3 regions of the Candidatus Nitrobacter laanbroekii genome follow, and region 3 is predicted to be linked to each of the others. Evidence: predicted binding sites of a transcription regulator. Region 3 holds the regulator's gene; each other region holds the start of a gene.

Region 1 (10,292 bases), 1.9 Mb from region 3:
GGTCGCGCTCATAGCAGAGGATGCAGACCGGCCCGGATTGTTTAACGAGCGCCGAGAGTTCGTCGATTTCCTCGCGGGCCTGCGGCGTCTTCAGATGCGCTGTATAGATTTCGTGCAGCACATCGAATTTGCCGCTGCGCCGGGCCAGCCGGCCTTGCTTCGGCGTCCCAAGTTCGCGCAGGTGCAGGTAGGCAATGCCGCGGTCGTCGAGGCTCGCGGCGAGCTGGTTCTTTGAAAAGCCGGCACGGCGGGACGACGTGATGGCGCGGACATCGACTAGCAGCTTGACGCCGGCCTGTTCCAGTTCGTCGAGCACGGCCCTGGCCGGTGTCTGCTCGTAACCGATGGTGAAGAGCCGGTTTTTCACCGCCACATCCTATCCTCCCGTTATTTCACTCGCGCGATCAGCTCCATCGCGCCCGCGGGCGCGCGCACCTTGCCCTCGTGGATCACGTAGGCGTACACGTCGCGCGGTGTTGTCTTTGGCTTGGCCTTGTCGACGCGGGGCAGGTCGTCCGGCTCGCCGCCTTCGGCCCAGGACTGAAATCGCTTCGCCCAGGCATCGAGCTGCTTCGGAGGATAGCAGGTCTCGACCTCGTCGTTGCCCTTCTGCAGACGCGCATAGACGAAATCCGCGGCGATGTCGGCGATCGCCGGATATTTGCCGTGCTCGGCGAACACCACTGGCACCCCGAACTGCCGCAACAGCGCGATGAAGGCGGGCGTGCAGAAGCTGTCGTGGCGGACTTCGACCGCATGCCGCAGCGCGCGCCCCTCCAGCTTGCGCGGCAAGAGTTCGAGGAACTTGCCGAAGTCAGCTTCGTCGAATGTCTTGGTCGGTGCGAACTGCCACAGCACCGGCCCGAGACAGTCGCCAAGTTCCAGCACACCGGAATCATAGAAGCGCTTCACGGAGTCGCCGGCCTCGGCCAGCACCCGGCGATTGGTGGCGAAGCGTGGCCCTTTCAGCGAGAACACGAAGCCATCGGGCACCTCGCGCGCCCATTTGCGGAAGCTTTCTGGTTTCTGCGATCCGTAATAGGTGCCGTTGATCTCGATCGAGGTGAGTTTCGAGGCGGCGTAGGCCAGTTCCTTCGCCTGTGTCAGCCTGTCGGGGTAGAAAACGCCTCGCCACGGCGCGAAGGTCCAGCCGCCAATTCCGATGTAGATCTTGCCTGCCATGTGACCTGCCTCTTGCGGATATTCCGGCCGTACCCATCTCAATGGCAACGGCGATGTTGACGCCCGCTCCATCGCCGGGACGACCACGGGATAATTTGGTGCGCCGGATGTACGCGCGCCATGTTATTCGTGGTCGTTGGCTTTTTTTGCCTTATTTCCATCCATTTTCAACTTGTGGAAAATCTCCGGCTCCCGCGCGGGATTCGTCGTCCTGACGCCGGTTGCCTTGGCATCGGCGACCGTCACGGATATATGCTGGCGCCATGAATGAAGCCATAAGACCGGCGCCGGTCGATCCATCAACCGGAATGCCGCGCCAGCTTTCGGTCGTCGTGCCGACTTTCAACGAGCGCGACAACGTGATTGCGCTGTATCGGAAGTTGTCCGCCGCGCTGACGGGAATCGCTTGGGAAGTCATCTATGTCGACGACAATTCCCCCGACGGGACCTTCGACGTGGTGCGGAAGCTGGCTGCGATCGATGCGCGCGTTCGCTGCATCAGGCGGATCGGACGGCGCGGCCTGTCGGGCGCGTGCATTGAAGGTATTCTAGCATCGAGCGCGCCGTGCACTGCTGTGATGGATGCCGACCTTCAGCACGACGAAACCCGGTTGCCGAAGATGCTCGCGCTTCTGGAAAGCGATGCCGCCGACCTCGCGGTCGGCAGCCGCTACATCGAAGGCGGCAGCGCCGACAGCTTCGACAAGCAGCGCGCTGGCTTCAGCATGCTGGCCACCTCGGTCGCGAAGCGGCTGCTGCGCATCGAGATCGCCGACCCCATGAGCGGCTTTTTCATGATCCGCCGCGACCGCTTCGAACAGCTCGCGCCCGAGCTTTCGATCCAGGGCTTCAAGATCCTGCTCGACGTGATCGCAACCGCGCGCGGCGCACTGCGCGTCACGGAAATTCCCTTCACGTTCGGTTCGCGGCTGCACGGCGAGAGCAAGCTGGATTCGATGGTCGCGCTGGACTTCCTCGGCCTCGTGCTGGCGAAGCTGACGCGTGATGCGGTCTCGTTGCGATTCCTGCTGTTCGCGCTGGTCGGATCGGTCGGCGTCGTCGTGCATTTCGCCGGTCTGTTTGTCGCGCTCGATGCGCTGCGATGGCCGTTTCCGCACTCGCAGGCTTTTGGCGCGGTTCTGGCGATGACCAGCAATTTCCTGCTCAACAATTTCCTGACCTATCGCGATCAGCGCCTGAAAGGGCTCGGGATCCTGCGCGGCCTCCTTGTTTTCTACATGGTGTGCAGTGTCGGTCTGCTCGCCAATGTCGGCGTCGCGTTCTCGGTCTACAATCAGGAGCCGATCTGGTGGCTGGCAGGCGCCGCCGGCGCGCTGATGGGCGTGGTCTGGAACTACGCGGTGTCCAGCCTGTTCGTCTGGCGCAGGCGATAGTACCGCGATGGGTCTGACCGAGACGCGGTCCGTCCGCGCCGTTGTTCTCACGGTCCTCGCGCTGGTAGCGTTGCGGCTGGTCTTTGCGGCGTTGACGCCGCTGACGTTCGACGAAGCCTATTACTGGACATGGTCGAAGCATCTGGCCGGCGGCTATTACGATCATCCGCCGATGGTGGCGATCGTGATCCGTCTCGGCACCATGATTGCCGGCGATACCGAATTCGGCGTCCGGCTGGTCTCGATCCTGCTGGCGCTGCCGATGAGCTTTGCGGTCTATCGCGCGACAGTGTTGTTGTTCGACAGCACGCGTGCGGCGGCGACGGCAACCGTTCTTCTCAACGTCATGCTGATGGTGGCGGCCGGCACCGTGATCGTGACGCCGGACGCGCCGTTGATGGCGGCATCGAGTTTCGTGCTGCTAAGTCTCGCCGAACTGCTCGTGACCGGACGCGGCGCCTGGTGGCTCGCGGTGGGCGTGGCTGTGGGCGCGGCGCTGGTGTCGAAATATACCGCGCTGTTTTTCGGTCCGGTGATCCTGATCTGGCTGTTGGCCGTGCCGGAATTGCGCCGCTGGCTGAGGTCGCCGTGGCCTTATCTCGGCGGGCTGGTCGCACTGGCGATATTCTCGCCGGTCCTGATCTGGAACGCCGAGCACCATTGGGTGTCGTTCGCCAAGCAGTTCGGCCGCGCGCGCGTGGACCACTTTACGCTTCGCTACATTATCGAGTTGATCCCGACGCAGATCGCCTTCGCGACCCCGCCGGTGTTCGTTCTCGCCGCGATGGGGCTGTTTGCATTGTTGAGGCGCGACGATGGCACGTTGGCCGCGCGGGCGCTGATCAGCGCGACGGTCTGGACGCTGACGATCTATTTCGTCTGGCATTCGCTGCACGCTCGCGTCGAGGCCAACTGGTTCGGACCGATCTATCCGGCGCTGGCGATCGCGGCGGCGGTGGCTGCCGACGTAACGCGCTGGACGTCTCGCGGCCGGCGTGTCGCCGATGCCTGCCGCCGCTGGGCGGTCCCGGTGGGCGTTGCGATGTTGGTGGCGCTGGTGGTGCAGGTGAACACCGGCCTTCTCTCGGGATATCGGCGCGACGCCTCGGTGCGCAGCGTCGGTGTGGGCTGGCGCGAGGTTGCCGCTGAAATCGAGGCGGTGCGCGCGAAGACCGGCGCGCGCTGCGTGCTCGCTCAAAGCTATGGCGTTGCGAGCTGGCTTCGGTTTTATCTGCCGAAGGGCACTTGCGTGGTGCAGCGCTTCGAGCGCATCCGCTGGATCAACGGTCCGCAGCCGGCAGCCGACCAGCTCATGGGCAAGCTGCTCTATGTCGATGACGGAACGGAGGAGTGGGGGCGCCCCGCGCGGTATTTCAATCACGTTGAGACGGTTGCGACCCTCGAACGCAAGCGCGGGCCGCTGACGGTCGAGACCTTCGAGATCGACGTGGTCGCGGACCCCAAGGGCGACGTGCTCGAACCATTGCCGGAGGAGCTGCGGCCGTAAGCCCTCCGTTCAGGACGTCACACGACATGGTGTGCCGTTCGGCTACCGCTTCAGCGAAAGTCGGTGCTGCGCAGGATGAGACCGGGCGGCTTGCCCTCGAATTCCGAGTTCTGGAACTTGCGGATCGCGCAATCCTCGATCCGGTCGCGTAATCGCTCGAACTGCGCCGCGCGCTGGGCAGGCGCGATGCGCCCGGATTTTCCCAGGCTGTCCAGCGCGTCGGTGCTGATGGCGCAGGGGATTTCCACCTTGTCGTTCATCATCGAGAACAGCACGACCATGCGGTCGAATTCGAAGCCGCGAAAGGCTCCGCGTGTCAGCGTCATGACATTGTTTCCTTCTCTGTAGCGAGCGCACCAGATATCCGGCGCCCGATTTCACGTTCATCGACCGCTGCGGAGCAGTCCGCGTTCGACCCAGGCGAACCTATTCGCTCTCAGCCTTCACCGGAGAGCCTGGCAAAATCCGCGATCACGGCCGCGACGAGGTCGCGATGATGGGCATCGGTGTCGGCGAGGCTCGCGGCATACAGGTTTAGCACGTAGCGGGCCTTCGCCGCCGCCTCGTGCCACGAGGCGGCCGGAACCGCCAGCAACTCAATTTCGAGGATGCCCTGCTGTTCGCGAAGAACCTTCGCATGGGTCTCGACCTCGGCCAGCACGCGGCGGATATCGGTGGCTTTTTGCGCAGCCATGCCGCGATGTTTGTCGAGATCGACAGGAGTATCACTCATGTGATGCACTCGCGTCGTTGCGCTGCGCGTCCGACAGATCGACCGAACTGATGGTCACCATTTCCATCGTCGCTGTATGCGAGGCTGCGCCCGGCACCATGATCATGGTGGCGACACGGCGAAAGCAGGGAAACGACAACCCCTCGATCATCTCGTCGTCGGTGACGATCTCGTAAGGACCGGCGGGCAGCAGGCGACCGACGCCCTTCATGTTGAAGGGATGTTTGAAGTAAACTGTTTCCCGCCGCGTTCGCGTCGTCATGATCCGTCTCGCCCGTTTCGCCGCAGCGGAAATGCGATGTCGTCATAGAGGCTGCGAATCTGGTCCACGGTGAACCGCTCCTCGCCGACCTCGGGCAGCGCATTCTGAAGCAACTCTGACGTCAGGCTTTCCATGGCAAAATGGATCGCCTCGGCCGCGTTCGAAAAGCGCCGGTACGTCGTTGAACACGTCCGATCATGCGCTCTTTCGGCCCGGCTCGCTAACGATAACTTTTCAGCCGAAGGCAACGCGAGCCACGTCATCGTGCGGCGAAGGCCTTGTATCGGCAGGCTTTATCGCCATTTGTAGAGGACGACTGCGTTTATTTAGCGCGGCGTTTTTTCGCCAATCAGCCCGCTCACGTTTGAGCCAGGCGATTGATGGATGCGCGGATCAAGGCCGCGCATGACGGGAGAAAGTGCTTCGACGTTCTGCGCATAGTCATGATTTACCGATTCAAACAGCTCGAAAAATTTGAACACACCCCAGCGTTCTCGCGGCGCGCCCCGTGCCATTCGTGCCAACGAAAACACGCGTCCGCAATCTCGCGAAGCAAATGGGCCCGAGGTTTGCGCATTGCCTTCGTTGTCCACCGAAGGCGAAGCCCTCACGCAGAATGCGATTTCCAGTTCATGTAGCGTTTGTCTCCAAACAAAAACCCCAGCATCGCTGCCGGGGTTTTGCATTTCGTAACTGCGAAGGAAGCTTGGATTAGAAATCCATGCCGCCCATGCCGCCGCCTGGCATCGCCGGAGCAGCGCCGCCCTTCTTAGGCAGCTCGGCGACCATCGCCTCGGTGGTGATCAGCAGCGCCGCGACCGAGGCCGCGTTCTGGATCGCCGCACGCACGACCTTGGTCGGGTCGATAATGCCCTTCGAGATCAGGTTGCCGTATTCGCCGGTCTGCGAGTCGAAGCCGTACGAATACTGCTCCTTCTCGAGGATCTTGCCGACAATGACGCTGCCGTCTTCGCCTGCATTGATCGCGATCTGGCGGGCCGGCGCGGACAGCGCCTTGCGCACGATCTCGACGCCGGTCTTCTGGTCGTCGTTCGCGGTCTTGATGCGCTTGAGTTGCTCGGAGGCGCGGAGCAGGGCGACGCCGCCGCCCGGCACGATGCCTTCCTCGACCGCGGCGCGGGTCGCGTGCATCGCGTCATCAACGCGATCCTTGCGCTCCTTGACCTCGACCTCGGTCGCGCCGCCGACGCGGATCACCGCGACGCCGCCTGCGAGCTTGGCCAGACGCTCCTGAAGTTTCTCACGGTCGTAGTCCGAGGTGGTCTCCTCGATCTGCGCCTTGATCTGATTCACGCGCGCCTCGATGTCGGCCTTCTTGCCGGCGCCGTTGACGATGGTGGTGTTCTCCTTGTCGATCATCACCTTCTTGGCCTTGCCGAGCATGGCGAGGGTGACGTTCTCGAGCTTGATGCCGAGGTCTTCGCTGATCGCCTGACCGCCGGTCAGCACGGCGATGTCTTGCAGCATGGCCTTGCGGCGATCACCGAAGCCCGGCGCCTTCACTGCGGCCACTTTCAGGCCACCACGCAGGCGGTTGACGACGAGAGTGGCGAGCGCTTCGCCTTCGACGTCTTCGGCGACGATCACCAGCGGCTTTCCGGTCTGCACCACGGCCTCGAGCAGCGGCAGCAACTCGTTCAGCGAGGAGAGCTTCTTCTCGTTGATCAGGATGTAGGCGTCGTCCATCTCGACGCGCATCTTGTCGGCGTTGGTGACGAAGTAGGGCGAGATATAGCCGCGGTCGAACTGCATGCCCTCGACGACGTCGAGTTCGGTTTCGAGCGACTTGGCTTCTTCAACCGTGATGACGCCCTCGTTGCCGACCCTCTTCATGGCGTTGGCGAGGAACTTGCCGATTTCGGAATCGCCATTGGCCGAGATTGTGCCGACCTGGGCGATTTCCTCGTTCGAGGTGACCTTCTTGGAGTTCCGGACGAGGTCGGCGACCACGGCTTCGACAGCCAGGTCGATGCCGCGCTTGAGGTCCATCGGGTTCATGCCGGCGGCGACCGACTTGGCGCCTTCCCTCACGATCGCAGCGGCGAGGACCGTTGCGGTTGTGGTGCCGTCGCCGGCGGCATCCGCGGACTTGGAGGCGACTTCGCGCACCATCTGCGCGCCCATGTTCTCGAACTTGTCCTCGAGTTCGATCTCCTTGGCGACGGTGACGCCGTCCTTAGTGATGCGGGGTGCGCCGAACGACTTTTCGAGCACGACATTGCGGCCCTTCGGACCGAGCGTGACCTTCACGGCGTTGGCGAGGATATCCACGCCGCGCAGCATCCTGTCGCGGGCTTCGACGCCGAATTTGACATCTTTGGCTGACATGTTGGGTTGTTCCTCAGATTTGATTGCGACGTCATGGCCGGGCTCGTCCCGGCCATCCACGTCTGTCTGCATGGATGGGAAAGAAGACGTGGATCACCGGGCGTAGCAGGCGTAGACTGCGTAAACTTGTCTGCGGTCCCGATGATGACGGCTTCATCGCTGATTACGCGGCCTTCTTCTTGGCGGGAGCGGCGTCGGTGAGAACGCCCATGATGTCGGACTCCTTCATGATGAGGAGATCCTGGCCATCGATCTTGACCTCGGTGCCCGACCACTTGCCGAACAGCACCTTGTCGCCGACCTTGAGATCGATCGGGATCAGCTTGCCGGCTTCGTCACGGCCGCCGGGGCCGATGGCGACGACCTCGCCTTGCGAGGGCTTTTCCTTGACGGTGTCGGGAATGATGATGCCGCCAGCGGTCTTCTCTTCTGCGTCGATGCGCTTGACCACGACGCGGTCGTGAAGCGGACGGAATTTCATGCAGTCCTCCTAAGTTTCTGAAGATAGACGATATTTATGAATTTTGGCAGTCGCGGCCGATGAGTGCCAAGGCGACCGCTCAGGACATAAGCCGCCGCTGGAAGGGGGGCAAGGGTCTGAAGCGGATTTTTTAAGCACTCTAGAATGACGACTGCCAGAAGCCAGAAGAATGACGACTGCCAGAACTGGTTTCGTCAATCTCAACGTCTGGCGCGCCATACTGTTAGCAGACGCGGTAAGTCGCTGCCAGTGTTGAATTTATCAGCATTTTATCGAACTTTAGGCTTGTGATCGGCGTGCTGCGTGTCACATTTTCTTCATGACCCGTTGTGGGATGGCGGCCGTCAGGGCGCTGGTCCCGAACGCGGGTTCGTCGAGGGATTGGAGCGTTACGCAAAAACCGGTCGCCACCTTTTGCCGATAGCGCTGCCTCTCTCAAGGAGGTTTGACATGGTCTCGGAGCATGACGTGCAGTCCGGTGGTGTTTCGGACGACTTTCGCAAGCAGGTGCTGGGCTACGGCCTGACGACGGCGGAAATTCTGTATCGCCGTCCGGATCGGCGGTGGCTGCTCCAAAGCTACGTCTGGCAAAACTACGACATGTTTCCGAAATTCCCGGCGCTGTGCGACTTCCTCGCCTTTTGGGAGAAGCAACTCGACGGACCGCTGGTCTCGGTGACGGTCGCGCATTCGAGGCTGATCAAGCCAGCGGAACTGCGCGCGGTGGACGGCGTGTTCCGGCTGCATTGAGCATTGCCGCTGTGACCAGGCACTGCCAGCTTCCAAGGTGAGATGCGGCGCCAATCACTCAAAACGCGCGGATTTTCGTGCAGCCGAGGCGCACGTTCGCTGTCTTGACGCTGGAGGGGCTGCGCGTCATGTCATGATCGCTGCTGACGGCAAGGAGAGGTCATGGGTGACATCATCACCGCGGGCGTTCTGGTGATCGGCGACGAAATCCTGTCGGGGCGGACCAAGGACAAGAACATCGGCTTCATCGCCGACTATCTGACGAATATCGGAATTGACCTCAAGGAGGTTCGCATCGTTGCCGACGATGAAGCCGATATCGTCGCGGCGCTGAACGCGCTTCGCGCCCGGTACACCTATGTCTTCACCACCGGCGGCATCGGCCCGACGCACGACGACATCACCGCCGACAGCGTCGCAAAAGCCTTTGGCGTCGGCATCGATCATCATCCCGAGGTGGTGGAGCGGTTCAAGGAACGCTACAAGAAACCGGGCGAATTGAACGAGGCAAGGTTGCGCATGACGCGCATCCCGGATGGCGCCGAACCGATCCAGAGCGCGACCATTCTGGCGCCCGGTTTCAGGATCGGCAACGTCATCGTCATGGCGGGAGTACCATCGATCATGCAGGCGATGATGGATATCGTCGCGCCGACGCTGCAAGCGGGCGAGCGGATGCTGTCGGAATCGGTGCGCGGCGATTGCCGCGAGGGTGACATCGGCACGCCGCTGCGCGCGATCGCCGAGGCGCACCCGGACACCACCATCGGCAGCTATCCGTTTCTCGACGAGACCGGCAAGCCGAATACAAGCCTTGTGGTGCGCTCGCGCGATCGGGCCAAGCTGACGGCGGCGATGGACGCGGTGAGGGCGATGCTGGCGGGGCTCAAGGCGGCGCAGTAAACCGACCTTCGCTTGTCCGGCTGCGCGTCACTCGCGCGCAAGCGCCGGAATGCCGATACGATGAGACTGGATTGTCGGGCTCATACGCTGCAAGAGAGGCGCTCGTGGCTCGTGACGAGGGAAAAACCAAGTGACCGCAAACGCGACTCCCGCCAAGGCCTTTCCGGTGTCCTGGGACCAGTTTCACCGCGACTGCCGGGCGCTGACCTGGCGGCTGAACGAGACCGGACCGTTCCATGCGGTGGTCGCGATCACCCGCGGCGGCCTCGTGCCTGCGGCGATCGTGGCGCGCGAACTCGGCGTTCGCGTCATCGATACGGTATGTATCGTGAGCTACGACCACAACCGGAAAAGCGAATTGAAGGTGCTTAAGGACATTTCCGATGCGACCGCGAAACTCGGCGGCGGCACCGGCAAGGGCCTTCTGGTCGTCGACGATCTTGTCGATACCGGCGCTACCGCGCGGGTGGTGCGCGCCAGGATTCCGGATGCGCATTTCGCCACTGTCTACGCCAAGCCGCTCGGCAAGCCGCTGGTCGATACGTTCATCACCGAGGTCTCGCAGGACACCTGGATTTATTTCCCGTGGGATCTCGACCTTGCCTTCGCCCCGCCGTTGCGCGACGGCGCGGCGTGATTTTTGGAACTAACCCTTGGTCGTCATTCCGGGGCACGAGTAAAACGAGTGAACCCGGAATCCATACTCCCCGCCATGGTTATGGATTTCGGAC
Region 2 (10,292 bases), 2.3 Mb from region 3:
GATACCGGTGCAATCGCTCTGTTCAACGGCAACGTCATGAAGAGGGACGTGAGCTTCTTCGAAGGCTTCGCCAAGGTGAATTACACGATCAACGACAACTGGGCGGTCGGCCTGAACGAGTACTATTCCCCGAATTTCCTGAACACCGGCGCCTGGGGCAATTACTCATCGATCGTCGCGAAGTATACCGCGCCTGCCAACACGTTCGGCAGCAGCGGCATCGGCATGTACGTGTCGGGTGAGTTCGGCCGTCAGTGGCTCGGAACGTCGGACTCGTTCTACGGCACCGGTGTCGCCGCGGCCGGCTTCGCAGGTCCGTTTCCGAACGGCATCAAGTATGCCGATTACAACACCTGGAATATCGGCGTCGGCCTCACCTACAAGGTGTTCACGCTCGACTTGCGCTACTCCGACTCTGATCTGTCCAAGGGGGACTGTAACGCCTTCACGTCGGATTTCAGGGCTCCGCTCAACGGCAGCTTCACCAGCATCAACCCGAGCGGCGCCGGCTCCACCTGGTGCGGCGCGACCTTCATCGCCAAGCTGTCGGCTGACCTGACGGCGATGACCAGCCTGAAATAATACTCCTTCAACTTCAATGGCGGGGCAGGGCAACCTGCCGCCCTTTTTGGTTTGTTGTCAGGTGGCGTTCGCAGGCTCCGTCACGCCATGAATCGCGAACCGGTCGCCGGCCGGTTCCAGAACGACCTTATCCTGATGGAAGGCCTCCAGCGTATTGCGATGGCTGATCGAGACGATGGTCGTTGCGGGCAGTTTCTCCGCGATCAGGCGGTAGAGAGCGTTTTCGGACGGCTCGTCGAGGGAGGTGGTGGCTTCGTCCAGAAACAGATAATCGGGGCGATGCAGCAGCGCGCGCGCCACGCCGAGACGCTGCTGTTCGCCGGGCGACAGCATCCTGTCCCAGTGCGCCTCCTCGTCGAGCCGCGATGCCAGCGCCGGGAGTCCGACCGCCGTCACCGTTGCGGCGATCTCCTGGGCATCGTATGCGCCGGCCTCGGCTGGATAGGCGATCGCGGCCTGGAGCGATCCGATCGGGAAATAAGGCTGCTGCGGCATGATCATCATCGTCGCATGAGCCGGAATCGCGACGGAGCCCGCGCCAAACGGCCAGATGCCGCCGATGGTACGGAACAGGGTGGACTTGCCCGATCCGGAGGGGCCTACGACCAGCGTACGCACCTTGTTGCGGAAGCGGAATCCGTTGGCCGAGACCAGCGGCTTGCCGTTCGGCAATCGCACCAGCAGTTCGTCGAGCGTGATATCGGAATCGGCCGGCGAGATTTTCACGGTGTCGGCTTGCGCGCCGAGTGCCTTGGCCTTCGCGATCGCCTTCTCGAATCCGTCGAGCCGCGTCACGATCGACCGCCATTCGGCGAGTTGCCGGTACGCGCTGACGAAGAACGATAGCGCACCCTGCACGCTGAGGAATGCCGATGCGGCCTGCATCACGCCGCCAAGTTTGGTCTTGTTGGCGAAGTAGGCCGGCGCGACCAGAATATAGGGGATGATCTGGGTGGCTTGCCCATAGCTGGCGGTGAAGGCGGTGATCTTCTTGGTGCGCTTCATGATGCCGATCCAGTTCTCGACGATCAGCTGGAACTTGTCCATCAGCCGCGTGCGCTCGGCCTCTTCGCCGCGGAGCAGCGCGATCTGCTCGGAGTTTTCCCGGACCCGGACCAGGTTGAAACGAAAATCGGCTTCGTATTGCTGCTGCCGGTAGTCGAGACCGATCAACGGCCTTCCGATCAGGTGGGTCAGTACTGTGCCGATGATGGCATAGATCAATGCTCCCCATACCAGATAACCGGGGATGTTGTACTGATGGCCGAACACGTGCAGCGGGGCGGCGGCGGAGAGGCCCCAGAGGATCACGATGAATGACACCAGCGTCACGACGGAATTCAGAAGGCCGAGACCGAGAGTAAGAGTTTGCTCGACGAACATCCTGATGTCCTCGGTGATGCGCTGGTCCGGGTTGTCGGCGACGTCGCCCTGGAGCTGCATCCGGTAGTGATTGGCGTGGCTGAGCCAGTCGCCGAGATAGCGCTTTGTCGTCCAGTTGCGCCAGCGGATTTGCAGCCACTGGTTCAGGTAAAGCTGATAGACCGCGATCACGATGTAAATGGTGACTACTACACAGAAGTAGATCGTCTCCGAGGCGAAGGCGCTCCAGTTGTAGGCCTGGAAAGCATTGAAGAACCGGTTGCGCCACTCGTTCAGCAGCACATCCACGCCGACGGTGCCGAGCTCGATTGCGATGACGATGACGAGCAGGCCGAGCCCAGCCCATTTGTCTTCCGAGCGGAAATAGGGCGAGGCGATTCGCCAGACGGTTTTCAGCGTCGCACCGAGGTTTTTCACTGTTCGATGTCTCCGGAAAGCATCGTAAAAATCGCTCGAAGGGATGGAAGGTAGCGGCAACCAATAAAGCCAAGACCGCAGCTATTCAGACTGGTAGCATGACCATTGCGCGACGGCGCGTGGGCCTCTCCGGTTCGCGAGGATGTGCGGCCGTATATATCCGGTCACAAGGATTACGGCGCGCCTTCGCAGGATCAATGTGTTCTTTATGAATGTTTGGACAGGTCCGACCGATTTCGGCCACAAAAGCGGACTTCACGTCACGGAATCTGCGCTGTAGAACGGCGCGGGTCAGATCGTCGTGATCGTCATTCAACGAGGGCAGATGGCTACAAGGTTTGGGTTCTGGTTCGGTGCCGTCGCGGTCGTGGTCGTCGTCGAGGGCATCGGTGGATTGCCGGCGTCGGCGCAGGATGGATTTCCGTTCGGCCTTGAAATGACGCTGGATGCGCCGCCGCAGCCCGGCTCGAAGCGGGTGCCGTCGCTGGAAATCGGCGACAGCGGCGAGGCCAAGCTCGAGTTGTGGTGCAAGGGCGGCAAGGGCCAGTTCTCGGTGGCCGGCAACACCGTCATCTTCGCGGCCGGTCCGCTGGAGGACCGCTCCTGTCCGCCGGAGAAGGCGCAGGCCGATGACGATCTGGTTGCGGCGCTCTCTGCTGCGACCACCTGGGAACGGCAGGGCGACGCGGTCTCGTTCGCCGGTCCGACCACGCTGCGGTTTCATCTCAATACAAACTAAAGCGGGTCCCGCGCGCGCGGATCGCCATCCTGTGCCGCGGAGAGTCGGGCCGCTGTTATTTCCAGGCCGATTTGTCGGCGTCCCAGCGCTGGGCCTTGAACTGCTTCGCCAGCGCATCCACCGAACCACTGTCGTCGGTCTCGACGTCCTCGTTGTCGCCCGCGGACGTGTCGTCGGCCAGGTCGAGCCTCGGCCCCTCGGTTTCGTCCGCCGTGGTCGTCGACGGGACGCCGACCCAGAGCATGATGTGATCGGACCCGCCGGGCTTGTCGGGGCCGGGCAACGCGGTCACCTCGATGGTGTCGGTAAGCTTGAGCGCCGGAACCACCTCGCTCGGACGCTTGAAGGTCAGCGTCAGCTTGCCGGTGTCGTCACTCCATTTTGCTGACACCGGCTTTGCGTCCAGGGCTTTTTCCAGCACGCCGGAGATGGCGGTCGCGAGTTTGTCACGATTGAGCTTGCCGTTGTTGCGCCATTCCGCGGCCGGAAACCGGATGGTGCGCTCCATGTCGAATAGGCCGGCGCTCCAGCCGGCGGCGATCACGCCGGGCGATGCCTTCAACCGGGCGATGAGGGCGGATGCGCGCTCCGGATCGACGTTGATGTCGATGACCTGCGCGCCGGCCCGCAGCGCCTCGCAGGTCACCTCAAGGCTGTTCAGCGCCACCTCGACATGCTGTCCTCTCAATCCCTTGAGCAAATCGACAGCGGCGTCGAGTTTCACTTTCACCGCGATGGCTTCGGGAGACACCTCGGTGAAATCCTTCGGTGTTGCGACGACGCCGTCATCGGTTGTCCGGGTGTCGTTGAACTCAGCCTCGCTGAGATCGGAATTGTCCGTCGAGGTCACCTCGGTGACGGTCTTGCCGATGCTGACCCGGCCGTCGAACTCGAACGTATCGCCGGTGGGCTTGCGGGTGAGGTTGACCTCGACCGGAAGCTTGTCGCCGATGCTTTGGGTCGTGCCGGTCATGGTCGAGCCGTTCACCGCGAGGTTGACGACGAAGCGGTCCTTGCGATCGGAGCCTTTTTCCGCGGGGTAACACGCATCGAGAACGGCGCCCGTGACGGTCTTGCCCTGGCGGGTTTCCTTGAGAATGACGTCGGCATTGCCTTCCATCAGCCCGTCGATGGAGGTGAAGTATCGCACCTCGGCGCCGCCAGGCGTCGCCTTGGGAAGCGGCCTGTCCTGCCCGAACAGACTCCCCGGCAAAGCGATTACCAAGCCGACCAGGCACAGCCGTAGTACGCGCATAGGAGAATCTCCGTTTGTCGAATCGCCTGTCACCCTAAAACCGGCTTCGCCAAAAAAGAAGGCCGCCCGGAGGCGGCCTTCTGGCGAAGTCGTGCAGTTGGAACGGCTCAGAAGCCCATGCCGCCCATTCCACCGCCGCCCATTCCGCCGCCGCCCGGCATGGCCGGCGCCGGCTCCTCCTTCGGCAATTCGGCGACCATGGCTTCTGTGGTCACGAGCAGGCCCGCGACCGACGCGGCATCCTGCAAAGCGGTGCGCACGACCTTGGCCGGATCGATGATGCCCTTGGCGACCATGTCGACATACTCTTCCTTCTGGGCGTCGAAGCCGAAGGTCTCGGCCTTGTTTTCGAGAACCTTGCCGACAACGATGGACCCCTCGACGCCGGCATTTTCCGCGATCTGGCGGATCGGGGCTTCCAGCGCCTTCAGCACGATGTTGATGCCGGCCTGTACGTCCGGGTTGTCGTTGGCGATGCGGCCGACCGCCTTCTTGGCGCGTAGCAGCGCGGTGCCGCCGCCGGGCACGATGCCTTCCTCCACGGCTGCGCGGGTGGCGTTGAGCGCATCCTCGACGCGATCCTTCTTTTCCTTGACCTCGATCTCGGTCGCGCCGCCGACGCGGATCACCGCGACGCCGCCGGCGAGCTTGGCCAGACGCTCCTGGAGCTTCTCGCGGTCGTAGTCCGAGGTGGTCTCCTCGATCTGCGCCTTGATCTGCCCCACGCGCGCCTCGATGTCGGCCTTCTTGCCGGCGCCGTTGACGATGGTGGTGTTCTCCTTGTCGATCACCACCTTCTTGGCGCGGCCGAGCATGTCCACGGTGACGTTCTCGAGCTTGATGCCGAGGTCATCGGAGATGAGCTGGCCCCCGGTGAGGATCGCGATGTCCTCCAGCATGGCCTTGCGGCGATCGCCGAAGCCGGGCGCCTTGACGGCCGCGACCTTGAGGCCGCCCCGCAGCCGGTTGACCACCAGCGTCGCCAGCGCCTCGCCCTCGATGTCTTCCGCCACGATCAGCAGCGGCTTGCCCGACTTCACCACCGCCTCGAGCAGCGGCAGTATGGCCTGAAGGCCGGACAGCTTCTTCTCGTGCAGCAGGATGTAGGCTCCGTCGAGTTCGGCGGTCATCTTCTCGGCATTGGTGACGAAGTAGGGGCTGAGGTAGCCGCGGTCGAACTTCATGCCCTCGACGATGTCGACATCGGTTTCGAGCGACTTGTTCTCCTCGACGGTGATGACGCCCTCGTTGCCGACCTTCTGCATCGCCTGCGCGATCATCTTGCCGATAGCGGTGTCGCCGTTGGAGGAGATGGTGCCGACCTGCGCGACTTCGGCCGAGGACGCGACCGGCTTGGCGCGCTTCGCAATATCCTTCACCACGGCCGCGACCGCGATGTCGATGCCGCGCTTGAGGTCCATCGGATTCATGCCGGCGGCAACGGCCTTGGCGCCCTCGCGGACGATGGCCTGGGCCAGCACGGTGGCGGTGGTGGTGCCGTCGCCCGCGGTATCGTTGGTCTTGGAGGCGACTTCGCGCACCATCTGCGCGCCCATGTTCTCGAATCTGTCGTCGAGCTCGATCTCCTTGGCGACGGTGACGCCGTCCTTGGTGATGCGGGGCGCGCCGAAGCTCTTCTCGATCACGACGTTGCGGCCCTTCGGGCCAAGGGTCACCTTTACGGCGTTGGCGAGGATATCGACGCCGCGCAGCATGCGGTCGCGCGCGTCGCCGGAAAACCTGACGTCCTTGGCTGACATTTGATGGTTCCTTGATTGAGCAAAACTCTTCCGCAGAGTTTTACAAGCACTGTACTGTCATCATCCGCGAAAGCGGATGACCCAGTATTCCGCGACGGACATGTTCAATCGCAATGCGTCGGAATACTGGATCACCCGGTCATCGGGCGCATAGCGCGCCCTTGCCGGGCGATGACGTCGGTAGATGTGGAGGCCGTCAGGCTTAGTCCAGCACGCCCATGATGTCGGACTCCTTCATGATCAGGACGTCCTGGCCGTCGAGTTTGATCTCGGTGCCCGACCACTTGCCGAACAGCACCTTGTCGCCGACCTTGACGTCGATCGGGATCAGCTTGCCGGCTTCGCCGCGTCCGCCGGGGCCGACGGCGACGACTTCGCCCTGCGACGGCTTTTCCCTGACGGTGTCGGGAATGATGATGCCGCCCTTGGTCTTTTCTTCGGCATCGATGCGTTTGACCACAACACGGTCATGCAGCGGACGAAATTTGGTTTTAGCCATAACGGCTCCTCCGGGGGTTCGCAGGACGCTGAATTTTCATCGATGGAATGCATACGCCCGGATTCGAAACGCTCTTAGCGATTCGTACCTTTGGCAATCATGCTCCAAAAGTGCTAATCGTCGGCGGGGAATATGGCTTGACAGCCATGCTGTCAAGCAAGCCCCCTTAAGCCGTTGGTGAGGGGCGTGTAGGATAGTGCAAACCATGTCGTGGCGTCTCCGTGATCGCGGAGTAAGGTTGCCGCGGCCACATTTTTAAACCTGGCTGCCTGGGGTGCGGCGGTCGGGAACTCGGTTTGGGGAAACATACGATGGTCAGATCAGACGGCGGACGCGCGGCTTTGAACCTTGGGGCGGCTGCGGCCCTTGCGGTGTTTCTCGGCGGGTGCGGGTCGATCGGGTCGATCGGACTGTCGCCCCAACCGGCGCCGCCGGCCGTCGAGCCCGAGATCCCGGCCACGATCCGCGCCGAAGAACTCGTCGGACGCTGGGGTCTTGCATCCTATCAAAATCCGAACGACCGGGCGCGGACCGAGGCTGCGGCCAAGACGCAGTGCCGTAATCCCTACGTGATCGGCGCAGGCGGCAATGGCGGTGTGATCATGCATCTCGCCGACGAGGCGACGCCGCAGGAATTGCGGCTGAAGGGCAGCCAGAGCGGCAAGAACTATATCGGACCGGAAGGACCCGCCGGCGGCCCGAAGGATCGCGAGATCGTCTCCTTCGACGGCCGCGTCCTGGTCACGCGCTTCATCGACCCGGATGCGGCGACCCGCTACGGCAACATGGTTTATGTCCGCTGCGCGCCCGCCGCCGCGTCGGCCCCCCACCACCACACGGCGGCAAAGCCACACGCGCATTAGAGCGTTTTCGAGCCAAGCATGTCCTCTGGCTTGACCCGAGGATGGGTGCCGGTTCGCGTGAAGAAGACGCGTCAATTCAAAATCATAGAGCCTCGCTTTTGATTCCATCAGAAGCGAAAAGGCTCTAGCCGGGTTGCGCGCGACTTGAAGCCGATCGACTTCAAACCAAATGCGCGGCGCGACGGCCGGGCATTCTCAACGAGGAATGCTTCCTGGGGCTAGAGCAGTTCATATTTAGATGGAAACGCGACTTGTCGTCATTGCGAGCGAAGCGAAGCAATCCAGTTCTTATTTTAAAAGCATCTGGATTGCTTCGTCGCTCCGCTCCTCGCAATGACGAGAACAGAGTCCCGATTCCACCAAGCCGTGAACGGCTTTAGCCGAACAACGCGTCGATATCGTCCTGGGAGGCGTGCCCCTCGTCGCCGTCGAGCTTCGGACCGTTCAGCAGTCTGGCGTCGCCCACGCGATCGTCGACGATCGGCGGAGCATGGGCCCGGATGGCGTCGACGCCGCCCCAGATGTCCATCATGACGTTGATGTGATGCTCGATGAACTTCATCGTGCTCGTCACCTTGGCGATGCGCTGGCCGGTGAGATCCTGGAAGTTGCAGGCCTCGAAAATCGAGATCACGCGTTCCTGAATTTCCTCGCTCAGCAACCGCGTCTGCTCCGGCGACGCCGCCTTGGACAAGGCGCTGGCAGATTGATCGATCGCCTCGGTCGCCGCCAGAATCTGTTGCGTCGCCTGCTCGGTGCCTCCCACCACGGCGCCAAGCTCGTCGGTAACCTTCGCCATCTCGTCGCCGCTGAAACTCTTGACATGCAGAACCGCGATTTCCTGCTTGGTGCGGTTGATGGCGTCATGGATCAGATTGAGCTCGGTCTTGAGCTTTTCGCACTGTTCGATCTGTGCGCGGTAGGTCTGCAGCAACGCCTGCGCTTCGGCGATCTCGCGGCTGGCGGTCCCGCCGTCGGCCGGGGCCGACTCGGCTGCGCCATTGCGGTGCGGGGCCCCCATCTGTTGGCGGATCGCCCGCAACTCCGCCATGATCTCGCGATGCACCGGCATTGGTGCGTCGTCGTCGGCGGTTGCGATGACCGGCGTGCCGCCGCTCAGGATTTCCTCGACGCGGAAGCGCTTGCGTTGAACAACCATCAGACTCCCCAGTTCTTTTACTCGATGTCTTTTATACCGGGCGTGTTTTAACGCCGGGTTCACGCGGGGAACCGCGCATCACGAATCTGCCGCGCACACCGGCGATTAACCATGGCCGGTGTCCGTTCATCGAAAATAAACGCTAGGTGAAGGAACCGCGTCGCATTGACGGCGTGGTGAATCGAAACGTCGGTCCTGTTTACCAAACCGATGCGATTTTGATTCTAATTCGTTTGTGTGAGGATGCGCTATCGGGCGCACCCACGGCGAACCATCCACGGCGAAACAGTACAGAGTACGTCGATGTTCAAAAACATATCCCTCGCGCTCCTCGCGGGCGCGTCGCTTGCCGGCTTTGGAGTTCAGCAAGCCTTAGCGAGAGAACCGCAAACCAGGTTCTTCACCGAGCCGACCGTCGTTTACGCCGAGCAGTCCGCGCCGCAGCAGGCCGAGCAACGCATTGCTTATGCGGAGCGGCCCAACATGGGTGGCGGCTTCATCGAGTTCCTGTTCGGCGACGGCCAGCAGCAGGGATCGCGTTATCAGCAACAGCCCTACGATCCGCGCCCGCTCTATGCGCCGCAGCCGCAGGCGATGCAGCCGCAGCAGATCATGCGGGAGCAGGACGCAAGCGAGGCCGCGCATCCCGCATTCGATCCGAAGTTCGAGAAGCAACTCGTCGATTATCACGGCAAGGAAGCCGCCGGCACCATCGTCATCGATACGTCGAGCAAGTTTCTCTATCTCGTGCAGGGCGACGGCAAGGCGCTGCGCTACGGGGTTGGCGTCGGCAAGCCGGGCTTCCTGTGGGCCGGCGTCAAGACGATCACGGCCAAGAAGGAATGGCCCGACTGGACGCCGCCCGCGCAAATGCTGAAGCGCCGCCCCGATCTGCCGCGCCACATGGAAGGCGGGCCGCAGAATCCGCTCGGCGCCCGCGCCATGTATCTCGGCTCCTCGCTCTATCGTATCCACGGCTCCAACGAGCCATTGACGATCGGCACCAACGTGTCGTCCGGCTGCATCCGGATGCGCAACCAGGACGTGATCGATCTTTATAGCCGGGTTCACGTCGGCGCCAGAGTGGTCGTGATCTGACCATACTTAAACGGAATCAGATTGCCGTCATTGCGAGGCGCTTCGCGCCGAAGCAATCCAGGAAGCTCTCGAAAAAGCACTGGATTGCTTCGCGGAAGCCTGTACTCGGGCTTGCCGAAAGCAAGACCAGGGTACCGACGCCTGAGTGTTGCAAAGTCTGAGTGCTCCGAGACGGAAACGGCCGCCTGATCGGCGGCCGTTTTGCTGTAGAATCCGGGGCGTCAGGCGTAATCGCCGCCGCCGTCGTCGAAGTCATCGGAGTCGTCGGAGTCCATATCCATCTCGTCGTTATCGTCGTCGTCCTGATCCTGATCCTGGTCCTGATCGGCATCTGCCTGGGCCTGATCGAACGAACTGGTTTGCGACGTGTTGCCCGGTTGCGACCCGACATCCTTCACACCGGCGTCGCGCGCCAGACTGCTGCCGGATTGGTCGCCGCCACCCCACGGGCTGCCTGAGCCTCCGAGGCCGCCCGAGCCGCCTAAGCTGCTGGCATGAGCTTCGCCGCCCATCATGGAGCGGATGCTGCTCAGAAGC
Region 3 (10,292 bases):
CGCAACCAGCATGAAACGCGCAGGATAGGTCACGCGATGATTGGCGCGAGAGACCGCGATCTCGCCGTTCTCAAGCGGCTGCCGGAGCGAATCCAGCACCCGCGGATCGAATTCCGGCAATTCGTCGAGAAACAGCACGCCATTATGCGCCAGCGAGATTTCACCGGGTTTGGCGCGCGTGCCGCCGCCCGTCAGCGCGGCCATGCTGGCGCAATGATGCGGCGCGCGAAACGGCCGGCGCGAGGTGAGCGCCCCGCCGTCGATTTCTCCGGCCACGGACGCGATCATCGACACTTCCAGCAGTTCGGCCGGCGACAGCGGCGGAAGGATCGAGGGCAGGCGCGCTGCGAGCATCGATTTGCCGCTGCCGGGGGAGCCGATCATCAGTAAGTGATGTCCGCCGGCGGCTGCGATCTCGAGCGCACGCTTGGCGCTCTCCTGTCCCTTGATGTCGCGAAGGTCGAGAGCGGTGCCCTGAGTTTCGCGAATCCGGGGCTGCGGCCGGGAAAGAATCTGGGTCCCCTTGAAATGATTTGCGATCTGGATCAGCGAACGTGCAGCGACGATCTGGATGTCCGGGCTCGCCCACGCCGCCTCCGCACCGCAGGCCGCAGGGCAAATCAGCCCCTGGTCGCGCGCATTCGCGCCGATTGCGGCGGGAAGAACCCCGGCCACGGCCGCGATCGAGCCGTCCAGGCCCAGTTCGCCGAGCACCGAAAACCCGGACAAGGCGTCGGAGGGAATGGCGCCGATCGCCGCCATCAGGCCGAGCGCGATCGGGAGATCGTAGTGACTGCCTTCCTTGGGCAGGTCCGCCGGCGCCAGGTTGACGGTGATTCGTCTGGCCGGCAGCGCAAGACCTGAAGCGATCAGGGCGGCCCGCACCCGCTCCCGGGCTTCGGAAACGGCTTTGTCCGGCAGACCGACGATGTTGAAGGCGGGCAGACCGGGCGCAACCTGCACCTGCACGTCGACCGCGCGCGCCTCGATGCCCTCAAATGCGACGGTGGATACCCGCTGAACCATGGCCGCCCCCTCTGCCATAGCGAAACTAGCTTACAACTCTCCCGAGTACAAGAACATTAAGAGAACGCAAATCGCAGGATTTGCATCCGCTGGGAGCCGCTACGACCGTTTCGCCTCGATCCGGTCCCAGATTTTTGCTGCGACGTCCGGACCCCCGAAGGCGGCGATCGCCCGAATGCCGGTGGGAGAGGTGACATTGATCTCGGTGAGGTTGCCGTCGATCACGTCGATGCCGACAAACAACAGCCCGCGCTCGCGCAGCGCCGGACCGATGCGCTCGCAGATCTCGCGCTCGCGGGGCGTCAGATCGGTTGCCTGTGCGGCGCCGCCGCGGACCATGTTGGAGCGCAGATCGTCCGCGGCAGGCACGCGATTGACAGCGCCGGCGAATTCGCCGTCGACGAGGATGATGCGTTTGTCGCCCTGCTTCACCCCCGGCAGGAAGCGCTGGATCACCCACGGCTCGCGAAACGTCACCGAGAACATGTCGAACAGCGATCCGAAGTTCATGTCCTGCGGCATCACGCGAAAGACCGCGGCTCCGCCGTAGCCATGCAGCGGTTTCATCACGACCGCGCCGTGCTCGGCACGAAACGAACTGATCTCGTCGAGATCGCGCGAAATCAGGGTCGGCGGCATCAGTTCGGGAAAATCCATCACGAACAGTTTTTCCGGCGCATCGCGCACGCTCGCCGGGTCGTTGACCACCAGCGTCTTGGGATGAATGCGCTCGAGCAGGTGGGTCGTCGTGATGTAGGCCAGATCGAATGGCGGGTCTTGCCGCAACAACACGACGTCAAAGGATTCCAGATACGCGCGCGTTGCTTCACTGAGCGTAAAATGATCGCCGTCGTGATCGCGCACGGTCAGCGACTGAGCCGGCGCGACCAGGTCCTTGCCGCGCAGGGATAGCTTGTCCGGTGTATAATACGAGACCGCGTGGCCGCGTCGTTGCGCCTCCAGCAACAACGCAAACGTCGAATCGCCGCGGACGTTGATGCGTGCGATGGGGTCCATCTGAACGGCGACTTTCAGTTTCATCGTGCTTGGTCCCGGTTGATTGCAGTCGAAGACACCTGAACGCCTCACGCTACGTGCTGGCGTCGAATGCACCTGACAGATGGCGCGGCAGACGTCGCGGCGCAATCAGCATTGCGTCGAAACGAAGCTCGAACGTTGCATGCTCGGGATGCGTCATCAGCCAGGCCTGAGCGGTGGCGATGATCCGTTGCTGCTGCCGGGGCGTGACTGCATAGGCGGCCTCGTCGAGGCTGCGGCGGGCCTTGACTTCGACGAAGGCGAGAAGCTGTCGCCGGCGCGCCACGATATCGATCTCGCCGTGAGGGGTACGAAACCGGCGCGCCAGAATCCGGTAGCCTTTAGCGATCAGATAGGCGGCGGCGCGGCTTTCTGCCGAAAGACCGGTGCGGAAGGCTGCGACGCGCTCGGGCGCCGCTGCCCCTGCGCCTCCCCGGGGGGCTTGCTTACCCGCTGTCATTTGTCGGACCTCGCCCGATTTTGTCCGGCGAGCTCAAGCGCGCGGGCATAGACTTCGCGTCGCGGGCGGCCCGAGATTTCGACCGCGCGAGCGACGCTGTCCTTTACGCTGCTTTCCTTCAGCGAGGCCAGCAGCAGATCGTCCAGATCGTCGGATGACATCATGCCTGCATCTGCCGGGGGAGGTCCGACCACCAGCACGAACTCGCCCCGCGTTTCCAGTGTGGCGGCGGTTTGCGCGAACTCCGCAAGGGTCGCGCGGTGGATATCCTCGTGCAGCTTCGTCAGTTCGCGGCAGATCGCGGCGTCGCGATTTCCGAGGATGGCCGTGAGATCGTGCAAGGAATTCCGGATGCGACTGCCGGACTCGAACACGACCAGCGTCGCATCGATTCGCGCGAGTTCGGCAAGGCGCGTGCGGCGCGCGGCCTCTTTTGCCGGCAGGAATCCCTCGAAGAAGAACCGGTCCGTCGGCAGCGCGGCTACCGCAAGCGCGGCCAGCACGGAAGACGGCCCCGGCAGCGCGATCACCTGATGACCGGCGGCGCAAACCTCGCGCACCAGCTTGAAGCCGGGATCGGAAATCAAAGGCGTTCCGGCATCGGAGACCAGCGCGATGGAGGCGCCCTGAGCCAGTTGCTCCAGGATTTTGGGCCGGGCCGTCGCAGCGTTATGGTCGTGGTAAGGCTTGAGCACGCCCGTGATCGAGAAGCGTTCGGTCAGGCGGCGGGTGATCCGGGTGTCCTCGCAGGCAATGATGTCGACACCGGCGAGTGTCTCCAGTGCGCGCAAGGTGATGTCGCCGAGATTGCCGATCGGCGTAGCCACCAGATGAAGACCCGGTGCAGCCTTGGGGGCAGCCAGTTGATGACCCGCGATGGAAAAGGTCCGGATGCCGGGAGTTTCGGCGTCCGATTTCAGAGAGGCGGATTTTGCGCGCATACCGCGATACTCTATAGTGTTTTCGAGTGGAGTGGGTACCGGTTCGCGTCAAGAAAACGCGTCAAACAAAATGTTGGAGCTGGGCTTTGATTTCATCGAAGCCGGGATAGCCAAGGGGGAATTGCGTAAAAAGGGTCCCGTTTTACGTGTTTCTGCAACGCGACGTCGGCTGGTTCCGTGACTCCCAAGAATGGGGACGGTGCAAAAGTCGAGGCGGACACGCCCCTTTTGTTTGGTTAACTATTGGCCAGCGCTATGCTTGATTCTCTCCGGAGATTGCGCTCGGACCCATCCGGATGGGTCCATGGTAAGGATAAGAATGACGGACCCGTTCAAACCGAAACCTGAGCGCCCGGGCGCGACCCGTCGAGCGGCGTTGGGTTTTGTCATTGGCGCGCCCTTGCTCGGTGCCTGCTCGGGCATCCAGCAAACGCTGACCGGTTCTCCCACGCAGCCGGCGCCGTCCGGACCGGCTCAGCAGGCCGTTACCATCGGAACGGGCCAGGTCAAGGTCGGGCTGATTCTCCCGCTGTCGGCTGCGGGCAATGCGAGCATTGCGGCGCAGTCGATGAAGAATGCGGCTGAAATGGCACTGTCGGAGTTTCAGAATCCGAACGTTCAACTGCTGATCAAGGACGACGCCGGCTCTGCGCAAGGCGCGCAGCAGGGAGCGCAACAGGCCCTCGATGAAGGCGCCGAAATCATTCTCGGTCCGTTATTCGCAGCGTCGGTGCCGGCGGTCGCCCAGGCGGCCCGGACCCGCGGCACTTCGGTGATCGCGTTCTCGACCGATTCAAGCGTTGCGGGCCGGGGCGTCTATCTTCTGAGCTTTCTCCCTGAATCGGACGTGAACCGGATCGTCGAATATGCCGTGAGCACGGGAAAACGCTCGTTCGCCGCCATGGTGCCCGAAAACGCTTATGGCAATGTCGTCGAGGCCGCCTTCAAGCAGACGGTCGGCCGACGCGGCGGGCGTATCGTCGCATTTGAGAAATATGGCGCCGATCGTGCCGGCGCGGCGCGGAAGGTGGCGCAGTCGCTTCGTTCAGCCGATGCGCTGCTCATCGCCGATGACGGCGATGCGGTGGTCTCTGTTGCCGGAGCGCTCACGGCGGCGGGCGCCAATCTGCGCAATGTCCAGCTTCTTGGAACGGGTCTGTGGGACAATCCTCGCGTATTCGCCAGCGCGGCGCTGCAAGGCGGTCTCTATGCCGCTCCCGACCCGTCCGGCTTCCGCAGCTTCGCAGGCCGCTACCGCGCCAAATTCGGCGGCGAGCCGGTGCGTACGGCGACCCTTGCCTATGACGCCGTCGCGCTGGTGGCGGCCCTTGCGCGAACCCAGGGTGCGCAACGCTTCGCGGCGGAGACGCTAACCAATCCGTCGGGCTTCGCCGGCATCGACGGGTTGTTTCGATTCCGTTCCGACGGCACCAATCAGCGCGGTCTCGCCGTCATGCGCGTCGCATCTAGCGGTGGCCAGCCGGTCGCGGGCTCGCCAAAGAGTTTCGAAGCCTAACCTCGGACCGTCGTCCCGGTCATGACGAAGCAATCCGTTCTTCGCTTTGGTGCTTCTTTGCTTCGCTTCACGCGCAAAATTGGCAAGTGCCAATTTGTCGCGAGTTCGCAATGACGCTTGCTTAAATCAAGCGGCGAGATCGGCCACCACGGCGTCGAGGACGGGAAAGCCATCCTGCGTGACCCGCAAGCGGCCATCGGGGCTGATCGTGATCGCGCCTTCCTCGCGCAGGATTGCGATTCGCTGCGGATCAAGCGGGCGGCCGGACAGCGCCGCATAGCGCTGCGGATCGATGCCCTCGCGCAAGCGCAGTCCCATCAGCAGGAATTCGTCGGCGCGCTCTTCGCTGTTCAGGAGATCGTCGGCGACGATCCCGTCACCGCTCGCCTCGACCCGCATGAGCCAGGCCTCGGGCCGCTTTTCGGTGGCGATGGCGTGCCTGTCGCCGTCGATGTCGAGACGTCCGTGCGCCCCGGGGCCAATGCCTGCATATTCCTGGCCGCGCCAGTAAACCAGGTTGTGCCGGCATTCCGCGTCGGGCCGCGCGTGATTCGAAATCTCGTAGGCGGGCAAGCCATGACGCGCGCAGATCTCCTGCGTGACATCATACAAAGCGCGCGCGGTTGCCTCATCGGGTGTCTTGAGCTTGCCGGCCGCGTGCAGGCCGAAAAACGGCGTACCCTGTTCGATGGTCAATTGATAGAGCGACAGATGCTCCGCGGCTTCCGAGATCGCGCGCTGCAATTCCTCGGTCCATATCGCCGGCGTCTGGTCGGGGCGCGCGTAGATCAGATCGAAGGAATAGCGATCGAAAATCGAGCGCGCGATCGCGACCGCATCCAGCGCCTCGCGCGCGGTGTGCAGGCGTCCAAGTGCTTTTAGCGAAGCGTCGTCGAGCGCCTGCACGCCGAGCGAGACGCGATTGACGCCCGCCGCGCGATAGCCGCGGAACCGGGTGGCCTCGACGCTGGTCGGATTGGCTTCCAGCGTGATCTCGGCGTTATCGGCGACGCGCCAATGCTTCCCGATCGCTTCGAGGATGGCGTCGACGGTCTGCGGCTGCATCAATGACGGCGTACCGCCACCGAAGAAGACCGAGGACACGTCGCGGCCGGGCGAGCGCGCGGCGGTGGTCTCGATCTCGCGCGTGAAGGCGCGAACAAAGCGCTCTTCATCGATCGGCGCGTGGCGCACATGACTGTTGAAATCGCAATACGGGCATTTCGACAGGCAAAACGGCCAATGCACGTAGACGCCGAAAGCGGGATTGGAGTCAGCGCCGATCAAGAGCAACCTCCGCCAACTTCACGAACGCGCGGGCGCGATGCGACAGACCGAGGCCGCGAGGTGGAAGCCCGTGCTTCTCCATGCCGGTCATCTCGCCGAAGGTGCGTGTGTGCCCGTCCGGCTGGAACGCAGGATCATAGCCAAATCCGGCCGTGCCACGCGGCGGCCAGACCAGCGTGCCGTGCACACGGGCTTCGACTTCCTCGAGATGGCCGTCCGGCCAGGCAACGCACAGTGCCGAGACGAAGTGAGCCTTGCGCTGCTCCGCAGTCGTCGCGCCGCGCTCCTGCAACAGCCGCTCGATCCTGGTCATCGCTGCGGAAAAATCCGCAGGTTTGCCGGCCCAGCGCGCGGAGTAGATGCCCGGCGCGCCGTCGAGCGCATCGACGACCAGACCGGAATCATCGGCAAAGGCTGGAAGGTTTGCGCTCCGGGCCGCGGCGGCGGCCTTGATCCGGGCATTGGCGCGGAAATCGTCGCCGGTTTCCGCAGGCTCGCCGAGCCCGAGTTCGCCTGCGGAGACGGCCTCGATGCCGTATGGCGCGAGCAACTCGCGCATCTCGGCGAGCTTGCCGGGATTGTGGGTGGCGATCACCAGCTTGCCAGCGATTCGACGATGCTGAGTCATGGACATTTATAACCCGTCATGGCCGGGCTCGTCCCGGCCATCCACGTCTTATTCAAAAAGCAAGGCGTGGATATCCGGCACAAGGCCGGGCATGACCGCATTTTGTAGATCACGCCACCGCCATTTTCTGCAAATCCACCAGCCGCGCGACACCTTTTTTCGCGAGCGCCATCAACGCGAGAAATTCATCCTGCGAGAATGGCGTCTTCTCCGCGGTTCCCTGCACCTCGATGATGCGTCCGTCGCCGGTCATGACGAAATTGGCGTCGGTGTCCGCCTCGGAGTCCTCCGCATAATCCAGATCGAGGACGGGCGTGCCGTTGTAGATGCCGCATGAGACCGCCGCGACGTTATCGCGAAGCACGCTGGTCTTGATCATATTGCGGGCCTTCATCCAGCCGATGCAGTCGGCCAGCGCGACCCAAGCGCCGGTGATCGACGCGGTGCGGGTGCCGCCGTCGGCCTGAATCACATCGCAATCCACCGTGATCTGGCGCTCGCCAAGCGCCTCGAGGTCGACTGCGGCGCGCAACGAGCGGCCGATCAGGCGCTGGATTTCGACGGTGCGACCGCCCTGCTTGCCGGTGGAGGCCTCGCGCCGGGTCCGCTCCAGCGTGGCGCGCGGCAGCATTCCGTATTCGGCCGTGACCCAGCCGCGGCCCTGGCCCTTGAGCCACGGCGGCAGCCGTTCCTCCAGGGTCGCGGTCACCAGCACGTGGGTATCGCCGAATTTCACCATGCAGGAACCCTCGGCGTATTTGACGACGCCGCGCTCCAGCGACACGGCGCGCAGTTCATCGGGTGCACGGCGGCTTGGCCGCATGGGAAACCCTCCAGCTATTTCATGAAAAATCGTCGTCTTGCGGTGCTTTTAGGGGCGGGGAGCCGCACCGGCAAGGGCCGGCAACAGCGATTGCCGCAAAGCCTGCTTGTAACCGGTGCGCCGGAGAGACAAGTTAGACCCGGTTGTCAGGCGCAACCAGTATGCGCAGGAGATATCGTTGGCCCATCACGATCCGATTGGTCTGATTGCACCGAACGCCGGGCTTGCCCAGCTGAACGAGCGATCGCGCGACATTTTTCGTCAGATCGTCGAGAGCTATCTTGCGACGGGCGAGCCCGTGGGCTCGCGCAACATTTCCCGCCTGATCACGATGCCGCTCTCGCCGGCGTCGGTCCGCAATGTGATGTCGGACCTCGAGCAGCTCGGGCTGATTTATGCGCCGCATACCTCCGCCGGGCGCTTGCCGACCGAACTCGGCCTGCGGTTCTTTGTCGATGCCTTGATGCAGGTCGGCGACCTGACCGAGCCGGAGCGCCAGTCGATCCAGACCCAGCTCGCATCGGTCGGCAAGGCGCAATCGGTCGAGGCCGCGCTGGGCGAAGCCTTGACACGGCTGTCGGGATTGACCCGGGCCGCGGCGGTGGTTCTGACGGCGAAATCCAACGTGCGCTTGAAGCATATCGAATTTGTCAGGCTGGAGCCGGAGAAGGCGCTGGTGGTGCTCGTCGCCGAAGACGGACAGGTCGAGAACCGCGTGTTGTCGCTTCCGTCCGGCGTCCCGGCATCGGCGCTGATCGAAGCGTCGAATTTCCTGAATGCGCGAATCCGTGGGCGGACGCTCGCCGAGGCGCGCCTCGAGCTCGAGACCGCGCTGGCGCAAAGCAAGGCGGAACTCGATCAGCTCACCCAGAAGGTCATCGCGGCCGGGATTGCGAGCTGGTCGGGCGGCGACAGCGACGATCGGCAATTGATCGTGCGCGGCCACGCCAATCTGCTGGAGGACCTGCACGCGCTGGACGACCTCGAGCGGGTGCGGCTGCTGTTCGACGACCTCGAAACCAAACGCGGCGTGATCGACTTGCTCGGCCGCGCCGAACGCGCCGACGGCGTCCGCATCTTCATCGGTTCGGAAAACAAGCTGTTCTCGCTGTCCGGGTCCTCGACGATCATCGCGCCCTACAGCGACGGCGCCGGCCATATCGTCGGCGTTCTCGGCGTGATAGGACTGACCCGGCTGAACTACGCGCGCGTGATCCCCATGGTGGATTACGCGGCCCGCATTGTCAGCCAGATGCTCGGCGGCTGAGCCGGACCCGCCGCCCGCGGCGCTTGATTTTTACGCCTGAACCACGATATCCCGCACAACCATCCCTTTCAGTTCGAGACTATTTGCAAGAAGGCTGCGTAATGACCGATTCCGACGGCAAAACAGACAATTCCGGCGATCCGGTCCCGGAGGCCGAGCCGGTGGTATCCAAGCCTTACATCATGCCCGACGATCCCGAGGAAGGGGCGCTGGACGCGCTGGCCAAGGAACTCGCGGAGGCGAAGGACCGGATGCTGCGCACGTTGGCGGAGATGGAAAACCTGCGCAAGCGCACCGCGCGGGAGGTGTCGGACGCGCGAACCTACGGCATCTCGGGGTTCGCACGCGACGTGCTGGATATTGCCGACAATCTGCAACGCGCGCTGGATGCGGTGCCCGCCGAGGCGCGCGCGGCGGCCGACCCCGGACTCAAAGCCCTGATCGAGGGCGTGGAGCTGACCGAACGCTCGCTGCACAATGCACTGGAAAAACACGGTGTGAAGAAGTTCGATCCGGCCGGCGAAAAGTTCGATCCGAACGTCCATCAGGCAATGTACGAGATTCCAGATCCCTCAGTCCCCGTCGGCACGATCGCGCAGGTCATTCAGGCCGGCTACACGATCGGCGAGCGGGTGCTGCGTCCGGCGCTTGTGGGTGTTGCGAAGGGCGGAGCCAAGGCGGCCGCGTCCGAATAGAATCAGCTCCGTTTCGAGGGCTTATGCTCGATCGGGCGATGTCGCTCGAAAACGCGCTAGCGCGGCCGGATACCGTCACGAACCGCGCGAAAGCGCGGAAACGCGGCGGACCACCCGTCCCGCGGCGTACTGCCGATCAGCCGCATTGCCGTATTGCCGCTGCCAAACACCAGCCATTGGACGACGGTCACCGGCGTATTCGTTCGCGTGTTGGTGGCATCGATCCGTGTTTCGAAACCGGGCGATCCGTTGATCCGGATCGGCTCCGACATGGTGATACGCCCATCGCGCAAGTTTGGGATCGTGGCTGCGATGTCGCGCGCAAACCGGCCGCGATCGTCCGGCCGTTCAGGGGCCGACCCGACCAGGTTGATGATCAGGAAGGCCTTGGCGTCGATGTCGTTTTCCGTTTCGGCGTCGGAGAGGAGGATGGCGGCTCCCGGCGCCAGCGTACGAACCATTTTGAAGGAGCTCAATTCGGTCAACTTGAAGGGTAGCAGGCCGAGTTGCTCCTCGACCGGTACTTCCTTGCGCAGGGCCACCGTTGCGAACATCTTTTGCATGGCCTGGTCGGAATAGATCTTCTCGACGTTCTCGGGCACCTGCGCGGC

What was found. Region 3 encodes HrcA, which represses chaperone genes, less so after heat shock. Its sites were predicted from a motif close to GTTAGCACTCNCNNNNNGNGAGTGCTAAC; they were not measured.
Region 1: a site for HrcA is predicted at 7,951-7,979, ahead of V4R08_RS02390 (co-chaperone GroES). Genes of this name have one in related genera too.
Region 2: a site for HrcA is predicted at 6,725-6,753, ahead of V4R08_RS00695 (co-chaperone GroES). Genes of this name have one in related genera too.

Annotation. Positions count from the first base shown of each region.
Region 1 covers NZ_JBAMDA010000001.1:496,703-506,994, forward strand. Annotated here, with positions in the region: gene V4R08_RS02335 (DUF488 domain-containing protein) at 1-373, opposite strand, end outside; gene V4R08_RS02340 (DUF72 domain-containing protein) at 388-1,182, opposite strand; gene V4R08_RS02345 (hypothetical protein) at 1,306-1,428, opposite strand; gene V4R08_RS02350 (glycosyltransferase) at 1,446-2,576, shown strand; gene V4R08_RS02355 (glycosyltransferase family 39 protein) at 2,584-4,083, shown strand; gene V4R08_RS02360 (DUF1488 family protein) at 4,134-4,409, opposite strand; gene V4R08_RS02365 (hypothetical protein) at 4,520-4,816, opposite strand; gene V4R08_RS02370 (hypothetical protein) at 4,809-5,078, opposite strand; gene V4R08_RS02375 (hypothetical protein) at 5,075-5,212, opposite strand; gene V4R08_RS02380 (hypothetical protein) at 5,405-5,764, opposite strand; gene groL (chaperonin GroEL) at 5,790-7,427, opposite strand; gene V4R08_RS02390 (co-chaperone GroES) at 7,591-7,908, opposite strand; gene V4R08_RS02395 (usg protein) at 8,359-8,658, shown strand; gene V4R08_RS02400 (competence/damage-inducible protein A) at 8,821-9,561, shown strand; gene gpt (xanthine phosphoribosyltransferase) at 9,692-10,198, shown strand; gene V4R08_RS02410 (hypothetical protein) at 10,247-10,292, shown strand, end outside.
Region 2 covers NZ_JBAMDA010000001.1:126,878-137,169, forward strand. Annotated here, with positions in the region: gene V4R08_RS00670 (TorF family putative porin) at 1-582, shown strand, start outside; gene V4R08_RS00675 (ABC transporter ATP-binding protein/permease) at 640-2,382, opposite strand; gene V4R08_RS00680 (META domain-containing protein) at 2,708-3,121, shown strand; gene V4R08_RS00685 (hypothetical protein) at 3,177-4,376, opposite strand; gene groL (chaperonin GroEL) at 4,484-6,136, opposite strand; gene V4R08_RS00695 (co-chaperone GroES) at 6,339-6,635, opposite strand; gene V4R08_RS00700 (hypothetical protein) at 6,947-7,498, shown strand; gene V4R08_RS00705 (protein phosphatase CheZ) at 7,875-8,657, opposite strand; gene V4R08_RS00710 (L,D-transpeptidase) at 8,961-9,755, shown strand; gene V4R08_RS00715 (DUF2076 domain-containing protein) at 9,977-10,292, opposite strand, start outside.
Region 3 covers NZ_JBAMDA010000001.1:2,423,603-2,433,894, reverse strand. Annotated here, with positions in the region: gene V4R08_RS11340 (YifB family Mg chelatase-like AAA ATPase) at 1-1,026, opposite strand, end outside; gene gshB (glutathione synthase) at 1,126-2,067, opposite strand; gene V4R08_RS11330 (YraN family protein) at 2,117-2,524, opposite strand; gene rsmI (16S rRNA (cytidine(1402)-2'-O)-methyltransferase) at 2,521-3,465, opposite strand; gene V4R08_RS11320 (penicillin-binding protein activator) at 3,785-4,981, shown strand; gene hemW (radical SAM family heme chaperone HemW) at 5,108-6,268, opposite strand; gene rdgB (RdgB/HAM1 family non-canonical purine NTP pyrophosphatase) at 6,255-6,896, opposite strand; gene rph (ribonuclease PH) at 7,006-7,719, opposite strand; gene hrcA (heat-inducible transcriptional repressor HrcA) at 7,898-8,986, shown strand; gene grpE (nucleotide exchange factor GrpE) at 9,088-9,681, shown strand; gene V4R08_RS11290 (hypothetical protein) at 9,738-10,292, opposite strand, start outside.